DNA from 2 places in the Paenibacillus yanchengensis genome. Region 2 is predicted to be linked to the other one. Evidence: predicted binding sites of a transcription regulator. Region 2 holds the regulator's gene; the other holds the start of a gene.

Region 1 (5,732 bases), on a different contig from region 2:
GCAGTAATTAACCACACTTCATTCGCATCCCAAAACGGACCAATCGTATTAATTAAAATCCGTCTATCATGATCAGTTTTCCCTAAAAACGGTGAAGACATTCCTACACCAAAATCGAATCCTTCCAAAAAGAAAAATCCAACAAACAACACTGCGATCAATATAAACCACAACTCATTTAGTGACAAGATCGCCGCCTCCTTTCTCCACCAACGGATCTTCGCCTATCGTATCTGGTTTTTGATCCTCTGGCGATACTTTCTGTGCAAACGGATCTACGTCTATTGTATCCAGTTCCTTGTCTTCTGGCGGTCCTTTTTTCGCCACGCGAGCAAACAAGAAGATAGTAAGTCCTAATAAAATCAAGTAAATTGTCGTAAATGAAATAAAGGAGAACAATACTTGGTTATATGGCACGGTTGGTGAGACAGAATCTTCTGTACGTAAAATTCCAAATACGGTCCACGGTTGACGACCAATCTCTGTCATAATCCAGCCCGCTGTATTTCCGATAAACGGTAATGCGATAGCATAAGGCATAACCTTATAGAAGAACTTGTTCGGTTTCTCCAATTTTTTGCGCCAGGATAAATAAACACCGTAAAGAGATAATAATATCATTAACATACCAGCACCAACCATAACTCTAAAGCTCCAAAATGTTGTCTTTACTGGCGGTATATAATTACCCGGTCCATACGTCTGCTCATACTCTGCTTGTAGCTCAAGCATGCCTGGTACAGAACCTTCAAACTGACTATAGTATAAAAAGCTCAGTAGGTAAGGAATTTTTATTTCAAAACCATTCTCTTGCTTTTTCGTATCAATAAAAGAGACGACTGTCCACGCTGCCGGATCTCCACTTCGCTCCCACATTCCTTCACTTGCAGCCATTTTCATCGGCTGTGTTTTCACCAAATATTGTGCTTGACCATGACCAAACTGAGCAATAGCAAAGGAAGATATTAATGCAACAATAATGCTAATCTGAAATGATTTTTTAAAGAAAAGCATGTTTTGTTTCCGCAACATTTTATAAGCACTAATACCAGCTACCAAAAACGCACCTGTGGCAAAAGCGGCAAATACAGTATGAGGGAATTCCCACAATAGCTGACCATTCGTTAATAAAGCGAAAATATCTGTTAATTCTGCTCTCCCATCAACGACTTCAAATCCTACCGGGCGCTGCATGAAGGAGTTGGCTGCCAATATCCATAGCGCAGATAACACTGTCCCTATGGCAACTAACCAAATACTTGCCAAGTGAACTTTCTTGGATAATCGATCCCAGCCAAATACCCAAATTCCTATAAACGTTGATTCTAAGAAAAACGCAAGTAACGCTTCGATTGCAAGTGGTGTTCCAAATATATCACCAACAAAGCGGGAAAAATCAGACCAGTTCATCCCGAATTGAAATTCTTGCAAAATACCAGTTACAATACCAACGGCAAAGTTAATAAGTAAAAACGTTCCCCAGAACTTCGCCATTTTTTTGTAAAGCTCATCTTTCTTGACTACATAGATTGTTTCCATTATCGCAATAATGAGCGACAACCCGATTGAAATAGGCACAAAAAAGTAGTGAAAAATCGTTGTTGATGCAAACTGCAATCGTGCCAAATCTAAAACATCCATAAATGCACTCCACCTTCTTTATAATATAATCAGCAATTGTATTGCGTTTTTTCACTAATTGACCTTCTTGATTAAACCACATGTACAACAAAATTGAATGTAAAAAAAATCACACACCCGCTTAAGATTCATTTTCTACGCCAAAAAATATGATGGTTACAGCGTGGATACAGTGTTTATATTGTGAAATATTTCACAAATATTTAGTATAACAGAATGTGCTGAAAATAACTGTGCGTTTTCCCTCACTGCTACTATTATTATACAAAATATTTTGCGCATAGCTAGCTGCGAACAGCTTCTGTTCGTGACTGTTTCGTGGCATACGATTGACAACTATGTGAATAACCTCATCATCTTCCAGCACTATACAAACAACAGGCTACTTTCCGCACAAAAATCACAACGAGTAATCTCTCCATATCAATTGCAATATTAATTTGCAGATTTTTATACGATATTCCGTACAAAGCTTACGCTACACCAGGCTACGCATAACCTTTTATATGTTTTTTCTTATAAAGCTTACACTTCACCCCTTCTTCACAGGACCATTTATACGATTTTTCCTACAAAGCTTATGCTACAGCTTCTCCACGTGCCCTTTTATATGAATTTTCGTATAAAGTTTTCGCTGCAAGCGGTTTCCCACTGCTCGTTGTACATCTAAAGAGGTTGCATAAAGGGGCGTCCAGTAGTCAGTTTTCTCTGAGCTTCTGAACACCCCTCTCTTATGACGTACACAGTGACGTATAATGCTATCAATCAATATCAGGTCTCAAATCAACATAGTAAAATCAGTATTAGCACCAAGACTCGATTAAACATAGCTAGCGACTAATGCCATCACGACATGGCTAGAATCGCAAACAGCAAGCACGCTGCTATTTATTACTACCGATCATTGCTTCTGGGCGAACGTACTCGTCGAATTGCTCTGCTGTCAAATGACCGCTAGCGACTGCTGCTTCTTTCAGTGTGGAGCCGCTTTTGTGTGCATTCTTCGCAATCGCCGCAGCGTTCTCATAGCCAATGTATGGATTGAGTGCTGTTACAAGCATCAAGGACTGTTCCAAATTCCGCTGAATAACAGGGAGATTCGCTTCGATGCCAACTGCACAATTGTCGTTAAATGAAACCATTGCATCGCTCATCAGTACAAGCGACTGCAAGAAGTTATAAATAATAACCGGCTTAAACACGTTTAATTCAAAGTTCCCTTGACTTGCTGCCATCGCAATTGCCGCGTCGTTACCGATCACTTGGCATACTGCCATCGTGAGCGCTTCGCTTTGCGTTGGATTTACTTTGCCGGGCATGATGGAGCTACCTGGTTCATTTTCTGGAATAATGATTTCACCGATACCACAGCGCGGACCGCTCGCCAACCAGCGTACATCGTTCGCAATTTTCATCAGATCAGCTGCCAACGCTTTAATTGCTCCATGTGTATACACGATTTGGTCATGACTCGTTAGCGCATGAAACTTATTAGGCGCTGTAATGAAGGACGTCCCTGTTAGTTCTGACATTTGCTCCGCTACTAATTCCGCAAATTGTGGATGTGCGTTAAGCCCCGTCCCGACTGCCGTTCCTCCGAGAGCCAGTTCACGCATCGATTCTACACTTTGTCTAATCATCGCTTCACATTTGTCCAGCATCATACTCCAGCCGCTAATTTCTTGCCCCAGTGTAAGCGGTGTCGCATCCTGAAGATGTGTCCGTCCAATTTTGACAATATTTCTAAATTGTTCTTGCTTCGATTTAAGCGTTCCATTCAATAGTTGAATAGCAGGCAATAGCTTCTGCTCTACCGCTAATACCCCTGCAATATGCATCGCTGCTGGAAATGTATCATTCGAGCTTTGAGACCGGTTCACATCATCGTTCGGATGAATTTTAAACGTACTGCCTCGTTCAGCCAGCAATTGATTCGCTCGATTAGCAACGACTTCGTTCACGTTCATATTCGTTTGCGTTCCACTACCCGTTTGCCATACAACAAGCGGGAAATGTTCATCCCATTGTCCAGCTATAATTTCATCGACTACTTCACTAATAATAGCCGCTTTCTCTTCTTCCAACTTGCCTAGTTTAGCATTCGTAAGTGCTGCTGCTTTTTTAATATATGCCATACCATATACGACAGTTAGCGGCATTTTTTCATTGCTTATTTTAAAGTTTTGCAAACTACGCTGCGTCTGCGCTCCCCATAGTCTATCAGCTGGTACTTTTACTTCTCCCATTGTATCTTTTTCAATTCTATAGTTCATTGATTGGCACTCCTTTATACGATTAATATTTACTGGATGAACCATTGATTACGCTTGCAATTTTATTGAAACTATATCACTATAGAATTACCTATATCATTACAAAATCAAGTATAACACAAGTATAAGAAGCGCTCCGATACAACTGCTAGAAGCGCTAACCAGTTCGCTACAAGTGCACTTGATATTATGTAAATAAACTAGAATCATAGTGCTTTAGCTTCACGATAAGCCGCCATATAAGCTGCTGCTTTTTGTTCAATTAAACTAAAATCGCCAGTTTTCACAGCGTCCTTCGTCAAATCTGAACCAATACCTACAGCTACTGCTCCAGCTTTAACCCAATCTTTCAGATTATCTAGCGAAACACCGCCCGTTGGCATAATGTTTGCTTGTGGAAGCGGTCCTTTAATAGAAGGAATAACGCTTGGGGAAAATAAGTTACCAGGAAATAGCTTCACAATATCTACTCCTAGTTCCAACGCCGCTTGAATTTCATTGATTGTCATCGTTCCTGGCAATACCGGCATAGCATAACGGTGGCATAATTTCACAGTTTCTGGATTAAGCGAAGGTGATACTACGAATTCTGCACCTGCCATAATAGCTATTCGTGCAGTTTCTGGATCAAGCACTGTACCTACACCTATGATTGCATAGTTATCCGAATCTACTGCTGCATCGCTAGAATAATGTTTACGCAATTCTTCTATTGCCCGTTCTGCGAATGGAACAGTCATCGTAATCTCAATGGCTTTAATCCCGCCTTTAATAGCACGGTGTGACATTTCCACTACTTCTTCAGGTGAATCAGCACGCAATACGGCTACGACACCAGCTTCTGCTAGACGCTGTAATACTTTTAGTTTCTTCATGGTCCGCTCCTTCTTCCTGTCTATATTTATGAATAGTTTCTCTATGTTTATATCCACTCACAATTATAGACCTTTTAACATAGCAGTACAATGCTGATTTCGAACAGTGCAACTATTAGAACACTCCGAACGTAGTAGATATTATCTATTTTGGAGGATTAAGGAGGAATGACTAATGTCAAATCATATTCAGCAGCAGTTACTGGAAGCTAAGCAACGAGTAGAACGAATGGAAAAATTGGAGCAACGCCAACAAGCTATGCAGAAAAACATCCAACAGCTACAGCGAGAAACGACCCAGCTAGAGGTCAAACTAGATATGGAACAAGAAGATGTGAACAAATTAATGCGGTTATCATTAACGAATCTATTTCATACTATTTTGCGAAGTAAACAAGAACAATTAGAAATGGAACAACAACAAGTGCTACAAGCAACGCTACAATTACAACGAAACAAACAACTACAAGCCGATGCCGAAACATCCCTTGCAGAATTAAGGGCAGAATTAGCAGCGTTACGTCATGCTCCATATGAATATGAAAAACTATTTAAAGAACAAGAAAAACAGTTCCTAAAGTCGTCCCACAACAGCGAAGCATGGCATAAACTAAAAGAACAACTAAGTGATACAACATCTTCCATAAAAGAAATGAAAGAAGCCGTGCAAGCCGCCAAAAAAGTCGTATCTGCACTAGAAGAAGCACAAACTAATTTAACCAAAGCGAAAAATTGGGGCAATTGGGATGTGTGGGCCAATGGTGGTATCATGTCGTCGATGATTAAACATGGTCATATCGATGATGCCAATCTTTCCATTACGTCCGCACAACATTATTTGAAATTATTACGTACAGAGCTAAACGATTTGAAGCAGCAACCAGTACTAGAAGCCGATATTCAGCAACTGCTCAAAGGGATGGACATATGGTTCGATAATATT
Region 2 (5,732 bases):
TTTATGAAGAGCGCCCTGCGCAATCAGAGATGATTCAACATGTATACGATGCGTTATTGCAGGATGATCATTTAATGATTGAAGCGGGTACAGGTACTGGTAAATCGATGGGATATTTGTTGCCCGCTATTTATTATAGTAAAAAGTTTGACAAACCAGTTATTGTTAGCACGCACACGATAAATTTGCAGGAACAACTACGTCAGCGGGATTTGCCTTTGTTAGCAGAAATATTACCGTTTTCTTTTCAAGCTGCTATATTTAAAGGTCGTCGTAATTATTTATGTTTACGAAAATTTGAAGCTAGAGCTAATGGATCTGTTCCAATGGAAACGGTAGATGACAAGCATGTTACTGCTCAAATGACGGTTTGGCTAGCGGAGACAGAAACGGGAGATCATGAAGAATTAAATTTAAGCGGACGTGGGTTAGACGTATGGGAAACAGTAGCAAGTGATGCTGATTCTTGTTTGAATCGAGCTTGTCCATGGTTTCGTCGATGCTACTATCATAAAGCGCGGAATGAAGCGAGCCAAGCAGATGTTACTGTAACTAATCATTCCTTGTTGTTTACGGATGTGGCTGCGGAACATCGATTACTACCTGCATATCGACATCTTATTATCGATGAAGCACATCATTTGGAAGAAGTAGCTAGTAAGCATTTGGGTTTTCAAAATAATTATTTAAGTGCTCCGCAACTTATTACGCGCTTATTTAAAGATGCGAAAAATGGTTTATTATTACAACTTCGTCATTGTGCGATGGAAGAAACAGATGAACAAAGTAATGTTTGGATAGAAACAATCGATGATTTAATCCCTCAACTAACTACGATGAAAGAACGTTGGGATGTATTATTTGATTTGTTGTATCAATTGGTGGATCATCAGTCGGAAGAGCAAGTAGAAAATGGTGGGCTAGTATTACGTCTGCATAAAGATAAATTGCCGGAGCAATGGAATGTAATCGTTGAACATGAACAAAATCTACATAGTACAATGAATCAATTTGTCACCAACTTAGATAAGTTACTGTTACAAATAAAAGAACGTGCGGAAGAAAGTGTAACAGAAGCGGTAGTTGTAGATATTAATGGAATTGTTCGCGATTTGACGCGCATTAAAGACGAGCTTAAAATGTTTGTAAAGCTAGAAAATAAAGACTACGTATTTTGGTTGGAAGCGAGTGCAGTCTATCGACATCGCTCTATCTACTTGTACGCTGCTCCGATTGATGTTAGTAGTCAATTACAAAAGTATTTTTTTGATGTAAAAGATAGTATTATTATGACTTCCGCTACGCTGACTGTACAAAAGAGTTTTCAATATGCTGCCGAGCAGTTAGGATTGACAAGCTTTGAACAGGCAGGTAGATTGAAAACAGTTGTACTACCTTCGCCATTTAACTATCGTGAACAGGCACTTGTTGTCATTCCACGTGACTTTCCAGTGTTAAAAGGAGCTAATGTAAGTGAAGAATATTTACTTAAATTAGCACGTTCTCTTGCTGATGCTGCCAAAGAAACGGGTGGGCGTATGCTAGTTTTATTTACATCGTATCGGATGTTAAAGCAAACCTATGAACCGCTCAAGCAATTTTTGGCTGATAGTGATATTTCTATTTTAGGTCAAGGAGTAGATAGTAGTAATCGTACCAAGTTAGTGCGCCGCTTTATGCAGCAGCCAAAAACGGTATTACTTGGAACGAGCAGTTTTTGGGAAGGTGTTGATATTCCAGGCGATGCTCTACTATGCTTGGCGATTGTTAGATTACCTTTTCAGCCACCTAATCATCCATTAATTGCTGCTAAAGCAGAACTATTGGAACAGAAAAAACAAAATCCATTTATGAAGTTGTCTATTCCACAAGCGGTCATAAGATTCAAGCAAGGGTTTGGCCGACTAGTTCGTTCTAGTCAAGACAAAGGAATTGTGATTTTATATGATACTCGGGTAATTGAAAGCTATTATGGCAAACATTTTTTATATTCTCTGCCTGGTCCAAAAATCGAAACGATGTATGCAGAGCAAATGATTTTACGAATGAGAGAATGGCTTTCTACTTAACTGGTAGAGAGCTGCGGAGGTGCAATGATGAAGCAAGCGAAAATATCCGAAGCTGTTGTCAAGCGTTTGCCTGTCTATCTGCAGGTACTAAATGAATTGCAATTTCGAGACATTTTGACGATCTCATCTCAGGCTTTGGGTATGAAGCTTGATTTGAATCCAGCACAAATTCGCAAAGATTTGGCTTATTTTGGTGAATTTGGTCGAAAAGGAATCGGTTATGATGTCGCTTATTTAAGTGAGAAAATTAGAGAAATATTAAAAGTTGATCGAAAAATAAACGTTGCTTTAGTAGGCGCAGGTAATTTGGGTCATGCTTTATGCAATTATAATCGTTACTCTAAAGATAGTATGAAAATAACTGCGGTTTTTGATACGAACCCTACTAAAATCGATACTAAAATAAATCATCTACTCGTTTTACCAATAACGGAATTGAAACATAAAATTAATGAGCAAGATATTAAAATCGGCATTATTACTGTTCCTGCGCCAGAAGCACAGAAAGTGGCTAATCAGTTTGTGGAAGCAGGAGTGAAGGGTATTTTGAATTTTGCTCCAACGGTTATTAGAGTTCCTGAAGAAGTTCGGATTCATCATGCTGATTTTACAAAAGAATTGTTAAGTTTAGCCTATTATTTGCATCGTGAAGGAGAAGAATCGGATGAGTCAATTGTGGATTAAAGATGGATTGTTTGTGACGATGAATGAGCAAGCGGAAGTGATACAAGGTCATATGGTTGTAGAAGATGGTGTAATTGTTTATTTGGATAAACAAACCCCTCCAGCAACATTACTTCATAGCAATGTAGAAAAAGTAAATGGGCATCATCTTGTCTTTATGCCAGGGCTTATTAATACACATGGACATACACCTATGTCGTTGTTGCGAGGGTATTCCGATGATCAAAATTTGCAAGTGTGGCTAGAGCAAAAAATGTGGCCAATGGAAGCTAAATATACAGAGCAGGATACGCACAATGGCGCTGCAATCTCGCAAGTAGAGATGCTGTTAAGCGGTACGACGACGTTTGTTGATATGTATGATCGGATGGAAATTGTAGCTGCATTAACGGAGCAAACAGGAATGCGCGGTGTGTTAACACGTGGGGTTATTGGACTTTGTTCTCCAGCAGAACAGAAGCAAAAATTGGATGATGCGATTCAGTTTGCGGTAACTTGGAATGGTAAAGCAGACGGACGTATAACAACGATGCTTGCTCCACATGCTCCTTATACTTGTCCTCCAGATTACATTGCTCAGTTTGTAGAAGCAGCTGTAAAATATCAATTGCCTTTACATACACATATGTCGGAATCTCGTGCGGAAGTAGAGCAAAACATAAAACAATATGGTACTCGTCCAGTGGAACATCTAGATGCGCTTGGTTTTTTCTCTGTACCGAGCTTGCTGGCGCATGCTGTACATTTGACGGATGAAGAGATTGCCTTGTTAGCTGCCAAAGATGTTGCTATATCGCATAACGTTATTAGTAATTTGAAGTTAGCTAGTGGGGTAGCTAGACTACCTGAACTGTTGCAAGCAGGAGTGCGTGTTTCCCTTGGAACGGATGGTCCGGCAAGTAATAATAATTTGAACTTATTTGAAGAAATTCGACTCGCTGCACTGCTGCACAAAGGAACGACTTATGATCCTACTGTAATTCCAGCAACGGAGGCGTTAAAATTAGGTACGTATTACGGCGCGAGATCGCTACGGATGGAAGACAGTATTGGCAGTTTGCAAGTAGGAAAACAGGCAGATTTCATTGCGCTAAATATCGATCAACCACATTACTATCCGCTTACTGATATTACATCGCATCTCGTTTATACAGCGAATGGACATGATGTGCAACATGTATGGGTAGCAGGAAAGCAATTAGTGAAAGATCGTCAATGTCTCACATTAGATGTAGAAAAGATTAAATATGAAGCACAAGCCAGCTTTGAGCGGCTAATTGAAAATTAATGCGTTCTACAGATAGAAAAAGTTCAACCTTTATGACGCCACGACGTTGGGCAATGGTAACGATATTATTGGTACTTGCTTTAATTAGTGCGACTATTTACTACTTTACGATTATCCAACAACCTAAATGGGATGAAATGAAGTTGATCAAACAACGTTTAGCAACAGAAGCTAATGTAGTAGAATGGGATCAGTTAGCTAAATATGTATGGGATGAAGTCGTTTGGGTTGCGGAAGGAGCAGTAATAGATCAAGAGATCAACACTGTTATTTTGCGAGACGAGCAACCGCCATTGATTATTTTGCAAAATGAACTTATAGATCGTACACAGATAGAAGCGCAGTTTATGCAGTCCTATAGTAATGAAGATACAGTAGAATTATTAAGTAGTCGTCTAGGTTTTGTGGCTGGTCAGCCAGTTTGGGAAATATACTATAAAATGGATCAACAATATAACTATCACTTTTACGAAGCAACAACTGGACAAACGATTGATAATTATCGATTGATCAATAAACATTAAAGAAGCGGAGCCAATTGGCTCCGCTTCCTGTTTTTACAACCGCTAATAGAGTATAAACTATGATATACTTTTTGATATACGAAATAGTGTATTATTAGCTATATTACTTTTTTAGCAGGGGGCTCAATGATGAATCAATTAAAGGGAAAAGTGATCCTTGTTACTACTATTATTACTGCAATTGTATTGTTTGGAGGTTGGGCAATATATGAGCAGTTTGTCGTTAAAGCTCCGCTAGAACAAGCAATTATGAAAGTAGACGGCATTATTAAAGCCGATAAACCAGTTAGAGATCAAAAGACGATGTCAATCCAAGTGGAATTATCACCTACTGCTAATTTAAAAGAAGTTTATACGGCAATTAGTGAGCAAGGGAAGCGGATGATCGGAAATCGAACATTGCAATTAGATGTAAATAATCAGGAATACGAGCGATTAGATCAAGTCTGGGAAAAAAGTATGTTTCAAATTGCCGAAGCGATGGAAACAAGAACTTATTCCACTATTCCTAACGTGTTAGAGCAATTAGCGTCCGATGAAATAGAAGTATATACAGAAATGGATGATAGCAATGTGTATATTACTTTAAAAGATCAAAATACAGCATTACACAAAATTTTGCCGCGTGTTGCTGAAAAGTTGGGGGTTTGGACAAATGTCTAAATACTGGAAAGAAATTGTCATTGGCATTGTACCTATTGGATTATTTTTTCTAGTCTTTTTGAACAACGCTTTTCTTCCGATAGCAATCGTCGCACTGTTAGCAGTTGTTTTGTTATTTATTGCTTCTAGAGGAAAAAGTGGACTGATGGCTATGCCAGTAGCTAGATCTGAACGTCAAACGTTAGAAACGTCGTTTAGTTTTGCAGAGATTGGTGGACAAGAACGAGCAAAGCAAGAGCTAGTTGAAGCATTGGATTTTTTAGTAAAGCCAGAACAAATTGAAAAATTAGGCATTCGTCCTTTAAAAGGTATTTTGTTAACTGGTCCACCCGGAACGGGAAAAACACTATTGGCTAAAGCTGCGGCTCATTATACGGACTCCATTTATTTAGCGACATCTGGTAGTGAGTTTGTGGAAATGTACGTCGGGGTTGGAGCGGGAAGGATAAGGGACTTATTTCAAGAAGCTCGCAAAAAAGCAAAAAAATTAGGGAAATCCAATGC

The links. The regulator Rex, encoded in region 2, represses fermentation and respiration genes when NADH is low (regulators of the CRP and FNR family bind a similar motif). The targets are predictions, from matches to a motif close to TTGTGAAATATTTCACAA.
Region 1: the regulator Rex is predicted to act here: its motif matches at 1,823-1,840, upstream of ACFSTH_RS09820 (cytochrome ubiquinol oxidase subunit I).

The regions. Positions count from the first base shown of each region.
Region 1 covers NZ_JBHUMH010000020.1:74,759-80,490, forward strand. Annotated here, with positions in the region: gene cydB (cytochrome d ubiquinol oxidase subunit II) at 1-188, opposite strand, end outside; gene ACFSTH_RS09820 (cytochrome ubiquinol oxidase subunit I) at 175-1,641, opposite strand; gene fumC (class II fumarate hydratase) at 2,526-3,914, opposite strand; gene ACFSTH_RS09830 (bifunctional 2-keto-4-hydroxyglutarate aldolase/2-keto-3-deoxy-6-phosphogluconate aldolase) at 4,121-4,789, opposite strand; gene ACFSTH_RS09835 (hypothetical protein) at 4,965-5,732, shown strand, end outside.
Region 2 covers NZ_JBHUMH010000012.1:93,563-99,294, reverse strand. Annotated here, with positions in the region: gene dinG (ATP-dependent DNA helicase DinG) at 1-2,069, shown strand, start outside; gene ACFSTH_RS04130 (redox-sensing transcriptional repressor Rex) at 2,097-2,753, shown strand; gene ACFSTH_RS04125 (amidohydrolase) at 2,734-4,041, shown strand; gene ACFSTH_RS04120 (hypothetical protein) at 4,074-4,565, shown strand; gene ACFSTH_RS04115 (hypothetical protein) at 4,692-5,228, shown strand; gene ACFSTH_RS04110 (AAA family ATPase) at 5,221-5,732, shown strand, end outside.